Regions from separate parts of the Massilia sp. CFBP9012 genome, predicted to be linked through region 2. Evidence: riboswitches for the same ligand, from Rfam matches in the RefSeq annotation. Region 2 holds a riboswitch; each other region holds the start of a gene.

Region 1 (7,255 bases), on a different contig from region 2:
GACTCGCGCGTCGGCGCCTATGGCGCGATCGGCATCGTGTGCATGCTCGGCGCGAAGCTGGCCGCGCTTGCCAGCCTGCCGCCAGCCAGCGCCATCGGCGCCCTGCTGCTGGCCCATCCGCTCTCGCGACTGGCCGCCACGTCCCTGATCTGGCAGATGGAATATGCCCGCGCCGAGGGCAAGGCCAAGCCGCTGGCGGTGCGCATGAGCGACCGGGAATTCGGCATTGCCACGCTCACCGTGCTACTACCCGCGCTTGGTCTGTTGGTCTTCGGCTTGCTCGACCTGGCCGCAATCGTCGCCTCGGTGCTGGCAGCCATGCTGGCCACGCGCTGGCTGGCGCGCAAGTTCACGCGCCGGCTGGGCGGCTATACGGGCGATTGCCTCGGCGCCGTGCAGCAGCTGGCCGAAGTAGCCATCTATATCGCGGTGCTCGCCACGCTCGGCCACGGCGCGCTGGCCTGATGCGTATTTACCTGGTGCGCCACCCGCGGCCCGAGGTGCCGGCCGGGCACTGCTACGGCCGCAGCGACCTGGCGGCGAACGAAGCCGACGTCGAGCGGGTGCACGCAGCATTGGCGAACCAGGGACTGCCCGGCGCGATGCCGGTCTACGCCAGTCCACTCGCGCGCAGCGCGGTCCTGGCGCAGCGGCTCTCGCCAGCGCCAGCCTTCGACGCGCGCCTGGCCGAGATGGACTTCGGCGCCTGGGAAATGCGCAGCTGGGACGACATCCCGCGCAACGAGATCGACGCCTGGAGCGCCGACCTGCTGCACTACCGTCCCGGCGGCGGCGAAAGCGTGATGGACGTGGCCGCACGCGTGGCCGGTTTCGATGCCGACATCCGGCGCGAAGGACATGCGCAGGCCATCATCATCTGCCATGCCGGCACCATGCGCCTCATGCACTCGCTGCACCTCGGCGGCACGCTGGTCGATGCCGCGCTGCGCGCCGCCCAGGCGCCACACCGGATTGACTACGGCGAAGTGATGATGCTGGAAACCTGACAACACCTTATAATGAGCGCGTTTTGGTGCTCGCGCCTGCGTTCGCAGTCGCAGTTAAACGGGAAACACGCAGCCCCATCAAGGGCCAACGTGTGCTGCCCCCGCAACGGTAAGCAAGTGCCGCATGCTCTCCACGAGCCATGCTGCAAACCGTCCCCTCATACCACTGTGCGCATGCATGGGAAGGTCGGACGGCCATACTTGTCAGCCCGGATACCGGCCAAAAGGTGGCGTCGCTTCGCGCGATGCCGTTCAATCTGGCCTACGGGGACGTCGGCTGGTTGCCTTTGATAAGAAACAGTTCATGAACTTTCCAGTAACCCGGCAAGCCGCCGCGGTCTCGCTCGCCCTCGCCGTCATCTCGTCCGCCGCCGTCGCCGACGCTCCAGCGCCTGACGCCATCCCCACCGCCGACACCGTCGTCGTCACCGCGACCCGCAGCGCGCAGCGTGCCGCGGACGTCATCGCCGACACCACCGTCATCGATGCCGCGGAAATCGCGCGCTCGGGCGCCGGTTCGGTGGCCGACATCCTGCGCCGCCAGCGCGGCATCGAAATCTCGCGCAACGGCGCGGCCGGCACCACCACAAGTGTCTTCATCCGCGGCGCCAACGCCAACCAGTCCGTGGTCCTGGTCGACGGCGTGCGCTTCGGCTCGGCCACCACCGGCACCGCCAGCTGGAACGCCATCCCGCTGGGCGCCATCGACCGCATCGAGATCGTCTACGGTCCGCTCAGCACCCTGTACGGCGCCGACGCTATCGGCGGCGTGATCCAGATCTTCACCCGCAAGGGCGAAGGCGCCCCAGTGGTCACAGGATCGGTCGGCGTGGGCAGCAACGCCACCCGCCAGGCCGACGCTGGCATCTACGGCAGCAGCGGCGGCCCGAACGCCATCAGCTACGCCTTCGGCGCCGGCTACGAGGATTCGGACGGCTTCTCGTCCACCCGCCCCGGCGCCTCGGGCTACAACCCGGACGAAGACGGCTACCGCCGCCGCAACGCCAACGGCCGCGTGACGATGGCGCTCGCGCCGGGCCACGAGATCGGCGCCCAGTTCCTGGTCAGCCGCCTGTTCAGCCAGTACGACAGCGGCACCGCCAACTACGACGTCCACAGCGACAACGACCTGAATACCGCCGCGGTTTTCATGCGCAACCAGGTCCTGCCGAACTGGCACAGCACGCTGCAGTATGCGCGCTCGGAAGACAAGTCGGGCAACATCACCAACGCGACGCCATCCGGAGTTAGCCAGATCGATACCCAGCAGGACGAGTTCAGCTGGCAGAATGACATCGCCATCGGCCGCGACACGCTGCAACTGCTGTACACGCACCGCAAGGAAGAAGTGCCGTCGATGGGGCGCTCGCGCATCACCAACTCGTACGCGGCCGCCTACTCGGCCAAGCGCGGCCAGCACCTGGTCGACGTCAGCGCGCGCCACGACCGTTCGGTCTACGGCAGCAAGAACACCGGCGCCGCCGGCTATGGCTATGACTTCGGCAACGGCCTGCGCGCCACCGCCAGCGTCGGCACCAGCTTCCGCGCCCCGACCTTCAACGAGCTGTACTTCCCCGGCTACGGCCTGGAAACCAACAAGCCCGAAAAAGGCCGCAACCGCGAAGTGGGCCTGCGCTACGACGGCAACGGCTACCAGCTGGACGCGACCTACTTCCACAACCGCCTGACCGACATGATCGTGTCGAGCACCCCGTGCCCGGATGGCGTCAACCGCAGCTGCGCCTACAACGTCAACGAAGGCCTGCTCGAAGGCTTCTCGCTGGCCGGCAGCACCCGCCTGATGGGCGTCGACCTGCGCGCCAGCCTCGATTGGCAGGATCCGCGCGACGAGACCACCGGCAAGCAACTGGCGCGGCGTGCGAAGAAGCACGCCAACTTCGGCGCCGACTATACGGTGGGCACGCTCAAGACCGGTCTTGAACTGACCGTGTCGGGCGAACGTTTCGACGACGCCGCCAACAATCGCCGCCTCGGCGGCTACGGGCTGCTGAACCTGCACACGACCTGGCAGTTCACGCACGACTGGTCACTGCTGATGCGCCTGGATAACGTCGCCGACAAGCAGTACGAGATCGCGCGCAACTACGGCACCAGCGGCCGCACCTGGTTTGCGGCCCTGCGCTACGGCATCCGTTAAGCTATAACCCCCTGCCCGCAGCAACCAGGCCGCGGGCATCCGATCAATCGACAGGGCCAGCATGCAAGCATCCGTCCCGCCGCTACGCCAGCGCGCCACACTCATCGTTGGCGCCATGCTGGCGTTTTCCATTGCCACCCTGCTGTTCGCGGGCATGACCGGATCGATCCGGGTGCCGCTCGACGAGATTCCCGACGCCCTGCGCCAGCTCGCCAGCGGCCAGTCCGATTCGCTCTCCGCCTCCCTGCTCGAGCTGCGCGCCAGCCGCGCGCTGGTGGCGTTCGCGACCGGCGGCGCGCTGGCCCTGGCCGGCCTCATGATGCAGGCGCTGCTGCGCAATCCGCTGGCCGACCCCTATGTGCTGGGCGTCTCGTCCGGCGCCTCGGTCGGCGCCCTGCTGGCGCTGCTCCTGATGGCCTCCACGCTGATGGTCGATGCCGCCGCGCTGGCCGGCGCCATCGGCGTGGCCATGCTGCTCTACCTGCTGGCCCGGCGCGACCTGCGCAGCGGCCAGGCGGCCGAGGGCGGCGCCTCGATGCTGCTGCTGACCGGCGTGATCGTCTCGGCCCTGTGCGGCTCGGTGGTCACCCTGATGCTGTCGATCGCGCCCGAGGGGCGCCTGCGCAGCATGATCTTCTGGCTGATCGGCGACCTGGCCGGCGCGCCGCTGCGCCTGCTGCCCTGGATGGTGCTGGCCGGTTGCCTGCTGTTCGCCATGCGCAATGCGCGCGCCATGAATATGGTCGCGCTGCACGCAGAGAATGCAGTGACCCTGGGCGTGCGCGTCGGCGCGCTGCGCAAGGGCCTGTTCTTTATCTCTGCCCTGCTCACCGCGAGCGCGGTCACCAGCGCCGGCTCGATCGGCTTCGTCGGCCTGATCGTGCCGCATGCCTGCCGCTTCGCCTTCGGGCCCGACCACCGGGTCTTGATCCCGGCCGTCGTGCTGGCCGGCGGCGCCTTCCTGGTGTTGTGCGATACGCTGGCGCGCACGATCATCGCGCCGCAGCAGTTGCCGGTCGGCGCCATCACGGCGATGATCGGCGCGCCGGTCTTCCTCTACCAGTTGCACCGCCTGCGCAAATGAACTCAATCTCCACCCACGACCTGCTGCTGTCCATCGGCCAGCGCACCCTGGTGCGGAGCCTGGACTGGACCGCGCGCGCCGGCGAATGCTGGAGCATCATCGGCCGCAACGGCGCCGGCAAGAGCACCTTGCTGCGCACCCTGGCCGGGCTGCAGCAGCCGAACGGCGGATCGGTGCACGTCAACGGTCGCCCCGTGGCGGACTGGCCGCTGACCGAACTGGCGCGCGAGCGCGCCTTCCTGGCCCAGTCACGCCACGACGCGTTTGCCTATACGGTGCTGGAGAGCGTGCTGTCGGCGCGCCACCCTTACCACGCCAACCGTTACTGGGAGGGCAGCGACGACCATCAAGCCGCCCTGATGGCGCTGGCGTCGATGGAAGTGGACGACCTGGCCGCGCGCGACGTGCGCACCCTGTCCGGCGGCGAGCGCCAGCGCGTGGCGATCGCCGCCCTGCTGGCGCAGCAGACGCCGCTGCTGCTGCTCGACGAGCCTGCCAATGCGCTCGACCTAGCGCACCAGGTGAGCGTGATGGGCCTGCTGGCCCGCCTGTGCCGCGAGCAGAACCGCACTGTGGTCATGATCGGCCACGACCTGAACCTGGCCAGTCGCATTTCTACCCATGCACTACTACTGATGGGCGACGGCCGCTGGACCGCCGGCGCCAACGACCAGATCATGCGCCCTGCGCTGCTGGGCGACTACCTTGGCCATCCGATCGACATGATCGAACACGAAGGCCGCCGCATCTTCATCCCCAAGGAGGGCTCCGCATGACCGACATGACTCCAGAACAGACCGCCGCACTGAACGACCGCCATCGCGCCCGCATGGAGCGCAAGAAGGCCGTCATCGACGCAAAAATCGCCTCTGCCGACAAGGAAATCGGCATCGTCATCGTCAATACCGGCAACGGCAAGGGCAAGAGCTCGAGCGCGTTCGGGATGGTGGCGCGCGCGCTCGGCCATGGCATGAAGGTGGGCGTGGTCCAGTTCATCAAGGGCGCCCTGTCGACCGGCGAAGAAACCTTCCTGCGCCGCTTTCCCGACGAAGTGAGCTTCCATGCGATGGGCGAAGGCTATACCTGGGAAACGCAGAACCGCGAGCGCGACATCGCCAAGGCCGGGCAAGCCTGGGCGCTGGCAAAGCAGTTCCTGTCCGATCCTTCGATTGGCATGGTGGTGCTGGATGAACTGAACATCGCCCTGAAATACAAATACCTCGACGTACATACCGTGATCGCTGACCTGCTCGACCGTCCGGTGATGCAGCACGTGGTGATCACCGGCCGCGGCGCGCCACCGGAACTGATCGCAGTGGCCGATACCGTCACCGAGATGAATGTGGTCAAGCACGCGTTCAAGTCGGGCATTGGGGCCCAGGCGGGGACCGAATGGTGACGGGCGCCCGTATCGTCCTGGTGGCGGCGATGTCGTCCGGCCAGGGCAAGACGACGGTGACGGCCGCGCTGGCGCGGCGGCTGGTCCGCATGGGCAAGCGCGTGCGTGTATTCAAGTGCGGTCCCGACTTCATCGACCCGATGCTGCTCGAACGCGCCTGCGGCGCGCCGGTCCACAACCTCGACCTGTGGATGGTGGGCGTCGACGCCTGCCGCCAGCGCCTGGCCGACGCCGCGCGCGAGGCGGACGCGATCCTGGTCGAAGGCGTGATGGGCCTGTACGACGGATCTCCCTCGGCGGCAGACTTGTCGCGCGAGTTCGGGATTCCCGTGCTGGCGGTGCTGGACGCATCGGCGATGGCGCAGACTGCCGGCGCTGTGGCGCAGGGCCTGCGCGACTATGGCCCCGTCGAGATGGCCGGCGTGATCGCCAACCGCGTCGCCAGCAGCGGCCATGCGGCGATGGTGAAGGAGTCGCTGCGCGACATCCCGCTGATCGGCACCCTGGCGCGCCAGGACGAGCCACTGCCGGAGCGTCATCTGGGCCTGGTCGTTCCGGGCGAGGTCGAGGAGCTGGACGGCATCCTGGATGCGCTGGCCGACAGCATCGATTTCGATGAGGCGGCCTGGGATGCGCTGCCGGCTTTGTCGCCCTCTTCCGCGCTCCCGGCGCCGGTAGAACCGCTGCTTGCGGGCCGCACGATTGCGATCGCGCGCGACCCATCCTTCGTGTTTGTCTATCCTGCCAACATTGACTTGCTCGAGCAGCTCGGTGCACGCATCACGTACTTCGCGCCGTTGTCCGATGAAGCGGTGCCGGACGATGCCGACGCCGTGTATCTGCCGGGCGGCTATCCCGAGCTGCATGGCGCAGAGCTGCAGGCCGCCCAGCGCTGGCGCGACTCGATCCGTGACGTGCACGCGCGTGGCGTCCCGATCGTCGCCGAGTGCGGCGGCATGATGGCGCTTGCCGATGGCCTGACCGATGGCGAGGGACGCCGCTTCGAGATGGCCGGGCTGCTCGCCGGCGAGGTCAGGATGCAGAAGCGCCTGGGGGGACTCGGCATGCACGCGATGCCGACGCCGCAGCGCGAGATCCGCGGCCATACCTTCCACTATTCATTGCTGGACTCCCCGGTGACGCCACAAGACTACACCGTGAAGCAGAGGACCGGCACGCAAGGCGAAGCCGCCTACCGGGTCGGCTCGCTGTTCGCGTCCTACTTCCACGGGTATTTTCCTTCCAATCCGCGTGCGGTGGCGGTGCTGTTCGGAGCGCAGCCGTGAGCGTGACCCTGGTCTTTGGCGGGGCGCGCTCGGGCAAGAGCGCCTACGCCGAACGCCTGGCGCGCGAATCGGGCAAAGAGATCGTCTATGTCGCCACCTCGCGCGCGGGCGACGGCGAGATGGCCACACGCATCGCCCATCACCGCGAGCGGCGCCCGCCCGAGTGGCGGACGGTCGAAGAAGAACTGGCGCTGGCGCAGACGCTGCGCGACTGGTGCGCACCGCAGCGCCTGGTGCTGGTCGATTGCCTGACGCTGTGGCTCAGCAACCTGATGTTCTGCGACGGCCGCGACTATCCCGAGGTCGGCGCGGTCGACTTGC
Region 2 (7,255 bases):
GCGGCACGCGTCCTGGTGGGAGAAGTCATCGAGGAAATGGGACAGATCGCCTGCGAGGCGTTGCGCAATGCTTCAGCCCATGCACGCGCCAGCCGGATCGTGGCGTCGGTCAGGTATGGACGGCGCGAGTGCGTGCTCACCGTGCAGGATGACGGCAGCGGTCTCGATCCGGATGTGGCGGCGCTCGGGTTCCGCACCGGGCACTGGGGACTGATCGGGATGCGCGAGCGAGCCAGCCGCATCGGAGGCCGCTTGCGCATCGAAGGCACGGCCAACGGGGGGACGACGGTCAGCGTGAGCCTGTCGGGAGCCAGCGCCTACCTCAGGCGCGCCGCCTGATGCTGCACGGCCGACTTACTGGCGCCGCTCCGCCTTCAGGAACAATCCATGCGCCGGCGCGAAGTTCGCATGCAGAGGCAGATACGCCGCGCCGATAACCTTGGCCGTCATCCCGATCGTCCCCGCCATCACCAGCGGCCGCTCGGTGCCCTGCCAGCTGTAGCGCGTCATCTGTTCCTGCATCGCGGCGATCAGGCGTTCGAGCAGGGCGCGGCTGACGGCGCCGTCGACGATCACCCCATCCAGGTCGAGCAGGCAGGCCGCACCGGTGACGCCGAAGGTGATCGCATTGGCGGCTTCCTCGATCCAGCGCAGGGTCACGGCTTCCCACGGCCCGCTCAACAGGCGTTCGTCGCCGAACGCCAGCAGTCCCAGGCCGGCCTGGGCATGCATCTCTTCCAGCCGCACCAGCGAGGCGGCGCCGAGCAGCTGCGGCGCCACGCCGCGCTCGTCCGTTCCGGCCAGGCCCAATGGCATCGAGCCGATCGCGCCGGCATTGCCGAACTGGCCACTGTGCGGCTCGCCGTCGATCACCAGGCCGCCGCCGACCAGGGTGTCGACGAACACGTACAGATAGCTTTTCAGCTTGCGTCCGCGGCCGGCCACCAATTCGGCCACGCAGGCGGCGATGGTGTCCTTGGCGAAGTCCACGCGCAGCGGCGTCATGGCCTGCAGGCGGACGCGCACGTCGACCCGGCGCCAGGCTTCTGCCTCTTGCGGCAACAGGCTTTCCAGGCCGTGCCAGGTGCCCAGGGTGAGCGGGGCGGCCAGGCCGATGCCGGTCAGGCGCGGCGCCAGTTCCGGGCCGAGGAAGTCGTCCACCTCGCGCAGCCTGGCGTCGATGGCGGCGAATACCTGTTCCACCTCGGGGCTGGCGTAGGGCGTCGACGACTGCCAGCGCAGCGCGCCCGTGAAATCGAGCAGGACCACGTCCAGCGCGCGCCTGCCGATCTGGATCCCGATCGAGAACGCGCCTTCCGGGTTCAGGGCGATCGGCTGCGACGGCTGGCCGACCTTGCCCCGCACCGCGTCGCGCTTGACCACCAGTTGCTCGTCCAGCAGGCGATTGATGATCACCGAGGCCGTTTGGGTACTGAGCTTGGTCAGGCGGGCGACTTCGGCCTTGGGCAGGCTGCCGTGGGTGCGGATCGCCTGCAGCACGACCCGCTCGTTGTACTCGCGCATGCCGACCTGGTTCGAGCCGACGCTGCGCAGCAGCGGCATGGTGGCGGGATCAAAGGCAGTAGGCGGTGCGTTATAGGGCGGCATGGCGCGGCGTTCAAGGGAAGGGACGGCTGGAAGCCGCCAGTATAAATCCATTCCCGGTAAATAAACCCGTGCGATTTATTTTTACGGGCGATCCAGCTTGCGCAGCGCCGGCGACAGGAAGCCGCTCAGGCTCACGAGCGTGCCGGCCACGCCCATCGCCACGAACAGCCAGCGCACGCCGATCGCCTCGCCCAGGGGCGTGGCAAGCGCGAGCCCGACCGGCGCCGCCAGCGCCATGACCATGTTCAGCAGCGACAGCACCCGGCCCTGCAGGTGGTTCGGGATCGTCGATTGCAGCAGGGTCGTCAGCGGCGTATTCCCGGCGATGAAGGCGGCGCCGCTCAGGCCCCACCAGAACACGGCCACGCCGAACAGCGTGGGCGGCACCAGCGCCGTCAGCGCCAGGGTCGCGCACGAGGCGCCAAAGCCCAGCAGCACCCACGGCATCCCGTGGCGCGGCGAGATCGCCGTGACGAACATGCCGCCGGCAATCATGCCGACGCCGGCCATCGCTTCCATGAAGCCCACTTGCGGTGCGCCGCCGCCGAAGTAGTCCTTGACCAGCAGCGGCACCAGCGTGAAGGCGGGCATGATCACCAGCACCACCGCGCCGAGCAGCAGGTACAGGCGGGCGAGGCCCGGGTTCGACGTCACCACCGCCAGGCCGGTGCGGAACTCGCGCCACAGGCCCTGCCGGTCATCAATCGCCACGCGCGGCTGCGGGATGCGCAGGAACAGCAGCGGCACGATGCCCAGCAGGGCGGTGCCGACGTCGATCCCCAGTGCCCACCCCATCGGCAGGATGCTGATCGCGAGCGCGCCGAGCGGCGCCGCGGCCACCGTCATCAAGGCCTGCACCGTCTGGCTCAGGCCCACGGCGCGCGGCAGGAAGCCCGGCGGCACCAGCATCGCCACGCTGGCCGCCGCGGCCGGCGCCTGGAAGGCCTGCATCGCGCTGCGGACCGTCAGCATCGTATACACCTGCCACAGCGCGACACTGTCGGAAAGGAATAGCGCGATCAGGACCACCATGCACAGCGCGCTCACCAGGTCGGCGCAGATCATCAGCAGGCGCCGGCTGTAGCGGTCGGCCAGGGTGCCGCCGAGCGGGCTTAAGACCGCCTGCGGCAGCAGGGCCGCGATGCCGGCCGTGGCCAATGCAGAGATGTCGCCGGTGGTGTCCGTGATCCACCACAGCAGCACGAACTGGGTCAGCGCGGAGCCGAGCAGCGACAGCGACTGGCCGGCGAAGATCAGGCCGTAGCGCAGCTTCCAGGGCGAGCCCGGGGCGATGGTCGGGGCGGTCAGGGAGGCTGGCGGCGGTGGTGAAACGGAGGTCATGGCGTGGGTCGGCGAGGATCGTGGAACATCGGATTGTGACCGGATTCGATGGCATTCCGGTGTCAGCCGGATGGAGATTCGGTGGAGATGCGGCGCTTGCCGCCGGCGCGGGCCGAAAAAATAATACGGTGACAACTGGTCGAAGTTGGCGGTAGAATCGCGCCCAATCAAGTGAATGGTGCCTTCCTGCTCGTCTGCAGGGAGGTGAAACGGGAAGCCGGTGACGTGCGCGATAGCCATCGCGCGCCAGTCCGGCGCAGCCCCCGCTGCTGTAAGCCTGACGACCGCGGTCGAACGCCACTGTGCCCCGCGCACGGGAAGGCAGGACCGGGGAAGGAAGACGGCGAGCCAGAAGACCGGCCATCCACGATGCATTCGTACGTCCCGGGGTGAGGGCGTGCCTGTTGGTTGTTCGCTGTTCCTTCTTTTGCTGCTCGTGCTATCGCCCATGCGGTCGTGCGCCCTCGTGGCGTGCGCGCACGCGTCCCTGTTCATCGCGGAAGGATGGCGGCTGCCTGTTGTCATGCGCGCTTTGGTGCGCAGCTAAAAGGTCGACGTTCACATGAACACGCTTTTCCTTGTCCGCATCTGCGCCGCATTGGCGTTCCTGCTCGCCTGCGCTTCCAGCAGCGCCGCGACCCTGTTCGCCGTGGTCACCGAGCGCGCAGCGCCGGGCGCCATCGAGGCCGCCCACCGCCACCTGGCCAGCCATCCGCGAGACCGCATCCTGCTGCGCACCCCGGCCCAGCTGATGGCGGCGGGTGAGCGCGACGTGGCAAAGTGGATCGCCGGCGCCGACACCATCCTGGCGGTGTCGCTGTTCGGCGACCCGGCGCGCCGCATGAAGGATGGGCTGGCGCGCCACGCCAGGCCAGCCACCGCGGTGCTGGCGCTGAACGGCGAGGCGACCCTGAACCTCATGACGCGCTCGCGCCACGGCAGCCTGGCCGGCTTTTCGCCCGAGCTGTTGCGCCAGCTGGCGGGCGAGGCGCCGCCGCCGGCCGCGTTGCAGGCGGCCGACGCCGATCCGGCCGCCCGCCACTGGCTGGCCGCGCGCCGCGTGTGGCAGGCGGGCGGCGTCGACAACACCACGGAGCTGATGCGGCACCTGCTCGCGCCAGGCACGCCCCTGGCCGCTCCGCAGCCCGAGCCCACCCTGCGCCTGCGCGCGGGACAGCGCGAGCTGCAGGACGCCGCCGCCTGGGGCAATGCTTCGAAGCTCGGCCTGCAGGACCGGCCGACCGTGGTCGTGCTCGACCTGGCGAATATGGATGGCGTGGTGCCCGCGGCGCTGTGCCGCCGCATCGAGCAACTGGGCCAGCCCTGCGTGCAGCTGCTCACGCGCTGGGGCGGCGCCTCGCGCGAAGCGCTCGAGCGCCTGCCGCAGCTGGTCGCGCCGGCCAAGCCTGCGGCGCTGGTGGTGCTGCAGGACTTCGTGGTTGGGGCCGCCGAGGGCCGTGTGGCGGTGGACGAAGCCTTCAAGCGCCTGGACATCCCGGTGTTCAAGGCGATTCGTCTGTCGGACCGCACCGCGATGCAGTGGCAGTTGTCGCCCGACGGCCTGCCGCCCGATTCGGTCCAGTACCGCGTGGCCCTGCCCGAGCTGCAGGGCATCAGCCAGCCGATGGTGGTGGCGGCCCTGGGCCAGCCTCAGCGCGACCGCCAGACCGGCATCGAGAACCGCCCGCCGGTGCTGCTGCCGGCCGAAGTCGACCGCCTGTCGGGGCGCGTGGCGCGCTGGCTGGCGCTGCGCGCCAAACCGAATGCCGACAAGAAGGTCGCGATGGTCTACTACAACCATCCGCCGGGCCGCCAGAACATCGGCGCCGACAACCTCAATGTGCCGGACACGCTGTTCGAGATGCTGCATGCCCTCAAGGCGGCCGGCTACACGGTCGGCGAGCTGCCGGCCTCGCCCGAGGCGCTGCTCGACATGATCATGGCGCGCGGCGTCAACCTGCCGGAAGACCGCGCCGCCCTGCGCGAGATGGCCGGCACCGTCAATGGCGTCACGGCCCAGGATTACGCGCGCTGGTTCGCGACCCTGTCGCCGCGGGTACGGGGCGAGATGCAGGACGGCCTGCTGGGGCGCCTGCATGCCGACGTGCTGGCGGCCGAAAAGGCCGGCGAGCGCGCGCTGGGTCGCAAGCAGGCCGAGACCGTGATCGAGGAGCTGCTGCACCTGGTAGAGGGCGTCGACCATCCGCAGCGCGTCCAGGCCACGCGCGACCTGCACGCGCTGGAAGAAGGGTATTTTGCCTGCCTGGACGACGTCAAGCCACGTCCATGCCAGTCGCTTGCTCCCCTTTATCGACGCCTGATCGGCTACGGCATCGAAGGCATGCGCGGCTGGGGCCCGGCGCCGGGCAAGGTGATGGTCGATGGCGGCAAGATGCTGGTGCCGGGCCTGGTGTTCGGCAACGTCTTCATCGGCCCGCAGCCGCCGCGCGGCTGGGAAGTGGACGAAGAACTGCTGCACGCAAACACCAGCATCACGCCGCCGCACCAGTTCCTGGGCTTCTATCACTGGATCCGCGACCGCTTCAAGGCCGACGCCGTGGTGCACGTGGGCCGCCACTCGACCTACGAATTCATGCCGGGCAAGGCCGTCGGCCTGTCGAGCGACGACTATCCGAGCCTGATCGCGAGCGACCTGCCGGGCATCTACCCGTATATCGTCGACGGCGTCGGCGAAGGCACGCAGGCCAAGCGCCGCGGCCTGGCCATCATCGTCGACCACCTGACGCCGCCGCTGGCCACCACGCCGCTGTACGACGAGCTGCTGTCGCTGCGCCAGATCGTCGAAAGCTTCGAGGCCGCGTCGTCCGAATCGCTCAAGACCCAGGCCGCGCAACTGATGCGCGAGCGCGTCGTGGCCCTGAACCTGCGCGCCGAGCTGGAGGCGTCGATGTCCGACGTGCTGGAGGTGCGCGGCATCGGCTTCGACGCGGCCGACGACGACCTGCTGGCGCACGAGATCGGCCACTATCTGACCAAGCTGCAGGAACGATTCATGCCGTACGGCCTGCACGTGTTCGGTCGCCCCTGGGACGAGAAATCGCTCGACCTGATGCTCGATTCGATGAAGAAGAGCGGCATCGACGATCCCGACGTCGCGCATAAGCTGCGCGATTCGCCGCGGCGCGAGATGGCGGCGTTGCTGGCCGGCCTGGATGGGCGCTACATCGAGCCGGGCAAGGGCAACGATCCGCTGCGCTCGCCCGAGGCGCTGCCGACCGGCCGCAACTTCCACGCGGTCGACGGCGACATCCTGCCGACCCAGCTCGGCTACGGCCTGGGCCGGCAGATGGCGGGGAAAGCCGCAGAAAGAGACAAAGTAGGCGAGGGCAGCGAAGGCATCATCCTGTGGGCGTCCGACGCAGTACGCGACGAAGGCGTGATGGTCGGCTTCGCACTGGCGATGATGGGTGCCGAGCCGGTGTGGAATGCACGCGGCATCGTCACCGATGTGAAGCTCACACCGGGCGCCGTCCGGCGCGATGCGGTGGTCACCACTTCCGGCCTGTTTCGCGACCTGTACCCGAACCTGATCCGCCTGATCGACCGCGCCGGCCGGCTGGCGCTGGCGGCGTCGGCGCAGACGCTGGTCGAGCAGGATCCATCGCTGCGCGAGGGTCTGCAGGCGGCGCTGGCGCCGATCGAAGGAGCAGCGTGGGGCAGCGAGCCGGCCACGAGCAATCGCGTGGCGCGCGAATGGCTGACCCGCCAGCGCGCGCTGGCGGCGGGCGGCATGGCGCCAGGCGAAGCCGGGCAGGCGGCCGCGCTGCGCGTGTTCGGCGATGCCCCGGGCGCCTACGGCACCGGCGTGAACCGCCTGGCCGAGCGCTCCGGCGCCTGGCGCGAGCGCGAGGAAATCGGCCGCGCCTACCGCAACCGCATGGGCCATGCCTATGGCCTGGATGCCGAAGGCGGCTCCAGTCACCGCGCCTTCGACGTGGCGCTGGACGGCATCCACCGCACCTATCACGGCCGCGCCAGCAATCTGTACGGCCTGCTCGACAACAACGATGCCTTCGACTACCTGGGCGGCCTGTCGCTGGCGGTCGAGACGCGCACTGGCCGCGTGCCGGACGCGCTGATCCTGCAGCATGCGCAACCGGGCCAGGCCGATGTCGAGCCGCTCGCCAGCGCCCTGCTGGGCGAGCTGCGTGGACGCTTCCTGAACCCGGCCTGGCTGCGCCCGCTGATGGACAACGGCTATTCCGGCGCGCGCACCATGGGCCAGGAATTCATCGAGAACCTGTGGGGCTGGCAGGTGACGCGACCCGACCTGGTCAAGAACTGG
Region 3 (7,255 bases), on a different contig from region 2:
CGCCGCAGTGGTAGGCGAAGAACTCGACCACTTCGACCTTCTTGCCCACGGTCTGGGTCGGCTGCGGGCTCGCGAGCACGGTGTATTCGGCGCCGACGCGTGGATCGGTTGGCGAAGCATTGGCGAAACCGGCAACCAGGGCAGCGGCAACGAGGGCGAAACGCAGGGTGCGCATAAAATCCTTCCAAAAGAATGAACGAACGACCGCGAGATTACCACTTTTTGCGGTTCCCCTGTCCCAGGAGCACGATTTTTTGCATTTGCTTACGGCTGAAACAGGGGCGTGGTGACTTTCAATCTACGCCGGCGGCATGAATAGTCAAGTCACCGGGGCCGGCGCCCACGCGCTTGTTCGAGCATCGCGCACAACTGCGCCGCACCCTCGGCCGTACGCGGCCCCGCCCGGTTAGTCAAATCGCCATCGATCGTGAAGATATTGTCACGCCGGACAGCGGTCATGCCCTTGAACGCCTGCCACATCTTCCCGCCGGGATCGTCGGGCTTGTCGCGCCCGCCGACCAGGATGACTTCGGGGTCGGCCTCGATCACCGCCTCGACGCCGACCTCCGGCGCGATCGTCTTCACCGCACCGAACAGATTGCGTCCGCCGCACAGGCGCACCATGTCGCTGGCGATGTGGTCGTCATTGAGCGTGTAGAGCGGCCGCGGCCACACCTGGTAGAACACGCCTACCTGCGGCCGGCTGGCGTAGCGCGCCTTGAGCGCCGCGATCCGGTCGCCATAGTCGCGCGCCGCCGCCTGGGCGGCCGGCTCGGTGCCGAGCAGCCGGCCCAGGCGCAGCAGGCTGTCGCCGATCTGGGCCAGCCGCCCCGGTTCGCTGTGGTAGACCGGGATCCCGAGCCGCTCCAGCTGCTCGACCTGCCGCGTCGGGTTGCCGCTGTGCCAGACCACGACCAGGTCGGGCTTGAGCGCCAGCAGGCGCTCGAAGTCGAGCTTGTTATAGCTGCCCACCTGGGGCAGCTTCTTGGCTGCCTCCGGGTAGTCGCTATAGTTGACGGCGCCGACCACGCGCGCCCCGCCGCCGGCCGCGTACAGCAGCTCGGTGACGTGCGGCGCCAGCGACACCACGCGCCGGGCCGGCTGCGCCAGCGTCACCGTGCGGCCGACGTCGTCGACCACCGTGACGCCGGCGCCGGCGAAGGCCGGCAGTACCGCCAGCACCAACCCGATCAGACGCTTCATGGCCTTAGAAATCGAAGCGCAGCGACAGTTTCAGTTGGCGGCCATCGCTTGGATAGATGCCGTCACGGCAGCTGAAGGCCTGGCTGTAGTACTGGCGATCGGCCAGGTTCAGGCCCGACACCGCCACCTCCCACGGGCCGAAACGGCGCGCATAGCGGGCGTCGATCGTGGTGAACGATGGAATGCGGGTGCTGCAACCGTTGGTGAAGTCGTTGCCGTAGCGCTGGCTGTCGACCCACTGGGCGCCGATGTCGGCGGTCTGGCCGTCGCCCGGCGTCCAGGCCAGGCGCGCGGTGACGACGTGCTTCGGCACCAGCACCATCTCGCGGCCGGCGTTGGGGCCGTCGCGGAACTCGGCCTGCACGTATTGCCATGAACCGGTCAGGCGCCAGGCGTCGGCGAACACGGCCTGCCCTTCCAGCTCCACGCCCTGGCGGCGGGTCGGGTCGAGGTTGGTGTTGGCGCCAAAGCCGATGGTCGGGTCGTAGTAGATCTCGTTGGTCAGGCGGTGGCGGAATACGCGCGCAGTCGCTTTACGCGCCTCGGTGCCGGCGGCCACGCCCAATTCCAGGTCGCGCGAGGTTTGCGGCTCCAGCACGTCCAGGGTCGAACGGTAGGAGTTCTCGTCGATGTTGGCGATGCGATAGCTGCGGCCGGCCTTGGCGAACACGGCTACCTGCGGCATCACGTCGATGCTGCCTTCCACGGTCCAGGCGTTGAGCGACTGCTTGCGATGCTCGCCCAGGACAGCCGGGAAAGCCAGCGGGTCGCTGTAGTCCTTCTCGAAGCGTTCATGGCGGCCGCCGACCGCCAGGCGGGCGTTGTGCGGGGCGTTCCAACGCAACTCGTCGCGCAGGTAGAAGGCTTTCGAGTCCTGGCGCGCGTCGCCCGCCGAATAGCTGGACGTGACCTTGCGGTCCCAGCGGATCAGGTCGATGCCGGTGACGAACTCGTTGCGCTTGTCACCGAAATCGACCGTGTGGCGCAGGCGTGGCGAGAACTGGGTTTGCTCGGCCTCGTAGGTCGATGCGGTCGTGCCCCACTCGGAGAAATAGGTCGACGCGACGTCGCGCTCGCGGTGCGACAGCTCGGCCGCCAGGTCGAAGGCGCCGACACGGTGCTCGACGAAGGCGGTCACGCGATCGGTGTCGAGCGAGCCGAAATCCTTTGGCGTATCGGTCTGGGTCGGAATGGTCAGGAACTGCGCTTCGCTCAGCGAACCTGGCAGGCGCGAGTCGGAACGCGAACTTTCGAAACGCAGGCCGGCGCGGCCGTTCGGCGCGTACGCATACTGCACGCCGCCACTGAAGCTGGTCTGCTCGTACTTGTTGTTGTCGCGGTAGTTATCGGTGCTGCGATCGGCCACGGCGGCATCGAACGACCATGGACCGGCGCCGTGGGTGATCGAGGCGCGCAGGTCTCGGTGGTCGAAGCGGCCGGCTTCGGCGAACAGCGAACTGTGCGTACCGGCGCTGCCGCCGCGGCGGGTGACGATATTGATCACGCCGCCGGTGGCGCCATCGCCGTACAGCACGCTGCTGCCGCCACGCGTGATCTCGATGCGCTCGACCGTGTCCAGGGGAATAGTCGACAGCACGGTGTGCGCCAGCTCGTTCTCGTTCAGGCGCACGCCGTCGACCAGCACCACCGTGTTCTGGGCGCTATTGGTGCCGAAGCCGCGCAGGTCGAGGCCGAAGTCGGACGAGCCGTCCAGGCTCTGACGGCCGAATACGCCGCCGATCTTGCGGATCGCCGCATTGACGTCAGTGGCGCCGGCGCTGCGGATCTGCTCGGCGGTGATGACGGTGGCGCCGATCGGCGTGGCCTGGGCCGGGAAGCGCGGGCCGGTGATGAGGACCGAAGGGACAGTGTCCTGGGCCGTGGCATAAGGGACGGACAGGACGAAGGCGCAAGCCAGTGCGAGTGGCGCGCGGCGCGGTGCGGCTGCAAAAATCATGATGAATGTGTTCTCGATAAAAGGCACCGGCCCGCGTCCCCGCAGGCCAGAGTCAACTAAAAGCGCCTGGCGCTTCCACCTGCCTTGGCCGGTATCCGGGCTGGCAAGCATGACGACCTCACCTTCCTGTGCGGCATGCACAGTGGTTATCGAGACCGCCTGCCACGCTGCACATGCAGGCGTGGCGCTTGTTGACCGTTGCGGGGGCAGCACACTTCCATGGCGGCGCGTGGCGCGGCCATGTCGTGTTTCCCGTTTAACTTCGCGCACCTGGATGTGCGCGAGAGCACCAAAACGGGGCGATTATACCTTGACAAGGTGCGGCCTGCCCGGCCGCCGGCAGCTTGCCGCGGGATCGGCTACCATCGTTGTTTTCATGCTTCATAAGGAGCTGCCATGGCACGTCTACCCACCTACTTCGTCTCGCACGGCGGCGGCCCCTGGCCGTGGATGCGCGAGCAGTACGGCACTGCTTACGACCAGCTGGCCGACTCGCTGGCAGCGCTGCGCGTCGAGGCTGGAGAGACGGTGCGCGCGGTGCTGGTCGTGACCGCCCACTGGGAGACGCCGCAGTTCATGGTGTCGTCGGGCACGGCGCCGGGCATGATCTACGACTACGGCGGCTTCCCGCCGCACACCTATAAGGTGAAGTACCCGGCGCCGGGCGAGCCGGCGCTGGCGCGGCGCGTGGCCGACCTGCTCGAGGCCGCGGGTCACCCGGCTACGCTGGACGCCGAACGCGGCTTCGACCATGGCACGTTCTCGATGCTGTACCCGGTCTATCCGGAAGCGCGCATGCCGGTGGTGCAGCTGTCGATCCGGCGCGACCTGGATCCGGCCACCCACCTGGCGGCGGGCCGCGCACTGGCGCCGCTGCGCGATGAGGGAATCCTGATCATCGGCAGCGGGCTGTCGTATCACAACCTGCGCCAATTCGGGCCGAATGGCCGCGAGGCGTCAAAGGCCTTCGATGGCTGGCTGCAGCACGCGCTGCTCGAACTCGAGCCGTCGCAGCGCGAACAAGCCTTGCTGCGCTGGGACACTGCGCCACAGGCACGGGCAGCGCATCCGCGCGAGGAACACCTGATACCGCTGATGGTGGCATTGGGGGCGGCCGAGCAAGAGGCGGCGGCCTGCGTCTATCATGAAGACGCGTTCATGGGGAATCTGGCGGTGTCGAGTTTCAGGTTCGGAGAGCCGCCGCAGGTTTAAGCAATCTGCTGCGCCGCCAGCACGTTGTACCCGCCTTCGCGGGTACAACGTGCTAAAGCTCACTCAGGGAACGCACACTGGTAGCGAGCCTTACGTCCCGCGCTTGCCGCGCGCCGCTTCCTCGGCCTTGGCGGCGGCCTTCTCGGCCGCGATGCGGGCCTTCTCGGCCACCTCGGCCTCGTGCTGGGCCAGGCTGGCAGCACGCGATTCGGGCGTTTCCAGGCTGATGCGGCCCAGCGCGCCCTGGCGATAGTCCTGCAACAGGGTGTGCGCCGCCTTCTCGTAGTCGTAGTCGCCGCCGCGCACGCGGAAGCCACGGCGCTGCGCCACACCCTCGACCACCGCCACGCCGTCCATGCCTTCGGTCTTGAAGCCGTAGCGTGCAGTCAGCAGCTGCGGGTAGCGCTGCAGCAGCAGTTCGCCCAGATATTCGGCCACTTCTTCCTCGACCAGCGCATTGGTGCCGATCGCGTGGCTGGCGGCCAGCATCAGGCCGTCGCTGGCCATGGCGATCTTCGGCCACAGCATGCCGGGGGTGTCGACCAGCACCACGTTCTTGTTCAGGTATAGGCGCTGCTGGGTCTTGGTCACGGCCGGCTCGTCGCCCACCTTGGCCACGCGCTTTTTCAGCAGCGCGTTCATCAGGGTCGACTTTCCGACGTTCGGAATACCCATGATCATGATCCGCAACGGCTTGGTCGGCACGCCGCGGTGCGGGGCCAGCGACAGGGCCAGCTCCGGGATGCGGGCGACGTCGGCCGGCTTCTTGGTCGTCATCGGATAGGCGGTCACGCCATCCTGGGCATCGTAATAGGCTTTCCAGGCGGCGGTCGCGTTCGGGTCGGCCAGGTCGATCTTGTTCAGGACCTTCAGGCAGGGGCGCTGGCGGAACTTGCGCAGCTGGTCTACCAGCGGGTTGCAGCTCGCCTCGGGCAGGCGCGCATCGAGGACCTCGATCACCAGATCGATGTTTTCCATCTGCTCGGCTGCTTCCTTCTTGGCCGCGTTCATGTGGCCAGGGAACCATTGTATCGACATGCTCAACTCTCTTAATCTTTCGTCCAAGGCGCTATTTTACGCTGAGCGTCGACACAAACGTAGCGGCGCAGCCACAAGGCCTCTTTCCATCGCGCACATCGTTGAGCTATTGCAACACTGATGACATATTCCGCGCGCACACTGCCCTCTTGCCTGCACTAGACGGAGATGGGAATGCGCGTACGGGAAAAACTGAAACGGTCGCTGGCACGCTGGTATGGCGTGCTGATGCTGTGCTGCGCCATCTTGGTGTCGGCGATGGTCGAGCAGTTGCCCCTGCTCCCTTACTGATCCATCCTGCCTATCCCGCAGTCTGCCGGCGGCATCGCCGCCTGCGGATCGAAGCGCGCCAGCCGCGTACGGGCCGCGGCGCGGTCCTTCGCATACTCGGCCAGGTAGCGGCTGCGCTCCTCGCTCTGCCACTCGGTATCCGGCACGCCGTCCAGCGAACGGGTGCGGCTGGCAAACACCTTTCCCTCCAGGCGCGGCAACAGCAGGCGGTCGGGGTCGAGATTCTCGCGCAGCAGATAACCTTCGACGTCGCGCAGCAGCAGCGGCAGGCGCGGCGCGCCGTCGTGCAGCAGCTTGCCGTGCACCTGGAGCCGCACCTGCTGCGCGCCCTGCCCCAGCACCTCGTTGAAGGTGGCCAGCGCGAACGGCCGGCCGGCCGCATCGTCGACGCGCCCCGTGACCACATAGCGTCCGGGCAGGCGCACGTCCAGCGGCAGCGCGAACTGCAGCGCGCCACCATCGACCGCCTCGCGCGGCCTGCCGCTCCAGCTGGCCGGCGACTGCGGCGAGTAGATGACGTCGAACAGCACGACACCTTCGCGGCCGCCGGCCTGGTAGCGGACCTCGAGCCGGATGGTGCCGTGGAATCCGGCCAACGCCGTCTGCGCCGGCGCCAGTGTCCCGCGCCAGGCCGCGCCTTCGTCCGCAAACGGCACGGCAACCTGGGGCGCCGGACGACTCTGCCCATACGTCATCCCTTGGGCCAGCGCGCGCGTGACGACCAGCGGCTGCGGCTGACCGCCCCCATCCAGCGCGCGCAGCGAAAAATCGGCCTGCTCGCCCGCCGCCAGGTAGACCCGCGACTGCGCGGTCTGCAGCTGGACCTCGGGGTGGCTGTCACCGCCCTCCGCCCGCATCGGATTGGTCTCGAGCAGCGGCTGGTTCGGATACAGCTGGTCGGGATGGTGGCCGGCCGGCCGCGATTCGTGCGGATAGCGTGAATGCGCCAGGTAGCTGCAATAGGTGTGGTCGGTCAGGCGGACCTGTTCGACCAGCTGGCGCCGGCGCGCGGCACGGTTTTCGGGCGGGGCCGTGACGGTCCGCGCCGCCGCAATGGGCGCCGCTGGTGGCGCCTGGGGCGCCTCGGGCACCGCCTCGCCCTCGCGCATCAGTGTGATCAGCCCCAGGCCGATGCAGGCCGCCACGCCTGCCGCCGCCGGCCAGCGCCTACGCCAACGCCACCCCATACTGTGCCCCTAGTTGGCGGTGTCGGTCATCGCCTGGCGCACGACCCCGATGATGCCCTCCCAGTTGCCGTCGCCGTAGTGATCGAAGTCTTCGCGGTCGTCGCGGAAGGCGACCGAGTGCCAGCTCCACTTGACGCTGCCGCCCTGGTTCGGTTCGGTGCCGTAGCGCAGGTCGTCGCAGAACCAGTCGCCCGGATTGCAGAGCGAGCGGCCGGAGTTGCCGGCCGCGCCGCCGCTGCTGTGGTAGGCCACGACCTCGTCGTCCTGGCCCGGCAGCAGGAAGGAGTACACGGTGCCGCGCGCGCCGGCATAGCGGTAGAACCAGATATTGCGGGTATCGTTGTGGTTGTACATGGCGCGCACGGTG

The links. A riboswitch is a leader RNA that binds a small molecule or an ion and turns the genes downstream of it on or off. The one in region 2 is predicted to bind cobalamin.
Region 1: it holds a riboswitch for cobalamin, as region 2 does, so the genes downstream of both, SOM61_RS26170 (TonB-dependent receptor domain-containing protein) here and SOM61_RS13090 (cobaltochelatase subunit CobN) in region 2, are expected to answer to the same signal.
Region 3: it holds a riboswitch for cobalamin, as region 2 does, so the genes downstream of both, SOM61_RS15790 (TonB-dependent receptor) here and SOM61_RS13090 (cobaltochelatase subunit CobN) in region 2, are expected to answer to the same signal.

Annotation. Positions count from the first base shown of each region.
Region 1 is NZ_JAXCWM010000027.1:1,630-8,884, forward strand. It holds gene SOM61_RS26160 (adenosylcobinamide-GDP ribazoletransferase) at 1-465, shown strand, start outside; gene SOM61_RS26165 (histidine phosphatase family protein) at 465-1,007, shown strand; cobalamin riboswitch at 1,015-1,246, shown strand; gene SOM61_RS26170 (TonB-dependent receptor domain-containing protein) at 1,312-3,165, shown strand; gene SOM61_RS26175 (FecCD family ABC transporter permease) at 3,227-4,249, shown strand; gene SOM61_RS26180 (ABC transporter ATP-binding protein) at 4,246-5,025, shown strand; gene cobO (cob(I)yrinic acid a,c-diamide adenosyltransferase) at 5,022-5,648, shown strand; gene SOM61_RS26190 (cobyrinic acid a,c-diamide synthase CobB) at 5,642-6,934, shown strand; gene cobU (bifunctional adenosylcobinamide kinase/adenosylcobinamide-phosphate guanylyltransferase) at 6,931-7,255, shown strand, end outside.
Region 2 is NZ_JAXCWM010000007.1:95,257-102,511, reverse strand. It holds gene SOM61_RS13105 (sensor histidine kinase) at 1-339, shown strand, start outside; gene SOM61_RS13100 (ROK family transcriptional regulator) at 355-1,608, opposite strand; gene SOM61_RS13095 (MFS transporter) at 1,690-2,949, opposite strand; cobalamin riboswitch at 3,109-3,328, shown strand; gene SOM61_RS13090 (cobaltochelatase subunit CobN) at 3,512-7,255, shown strand, end outside.
Region 3 is NZ_JAXCWM010000008.1:331,954-339,208, forward strand. It holds gene SOM61_RS15780 (thiol:disulfide interchange protein DsbA/DsbL) at 1-175, opposite strand, end outside; gene SOM61_RS15785 (cobalamin-binding protein) at 325-1,203, opposite strand; gene SOM61_RS15790 (TonB-dependent receptor) at 1,208-3,160, opposite strand; cobalamin riboswitch at 3,230-3,469, opposite strand; gene SOM61_RS15795 (DODA-type extradiol aromatic ring-opening family dioxygenase) at 3,557-4,372, shown strand; gene ylqF (ribosome biogenesis GTPase YlqF) at 4,463-5,410, opposite strand; gene SOM61_RS15805 (hypothetical protein) at 5,695-6,888, opposite strand; gene SOM61_RS15810 (hypothetical protein) at 6,898-7,255, opposite strand, start outside.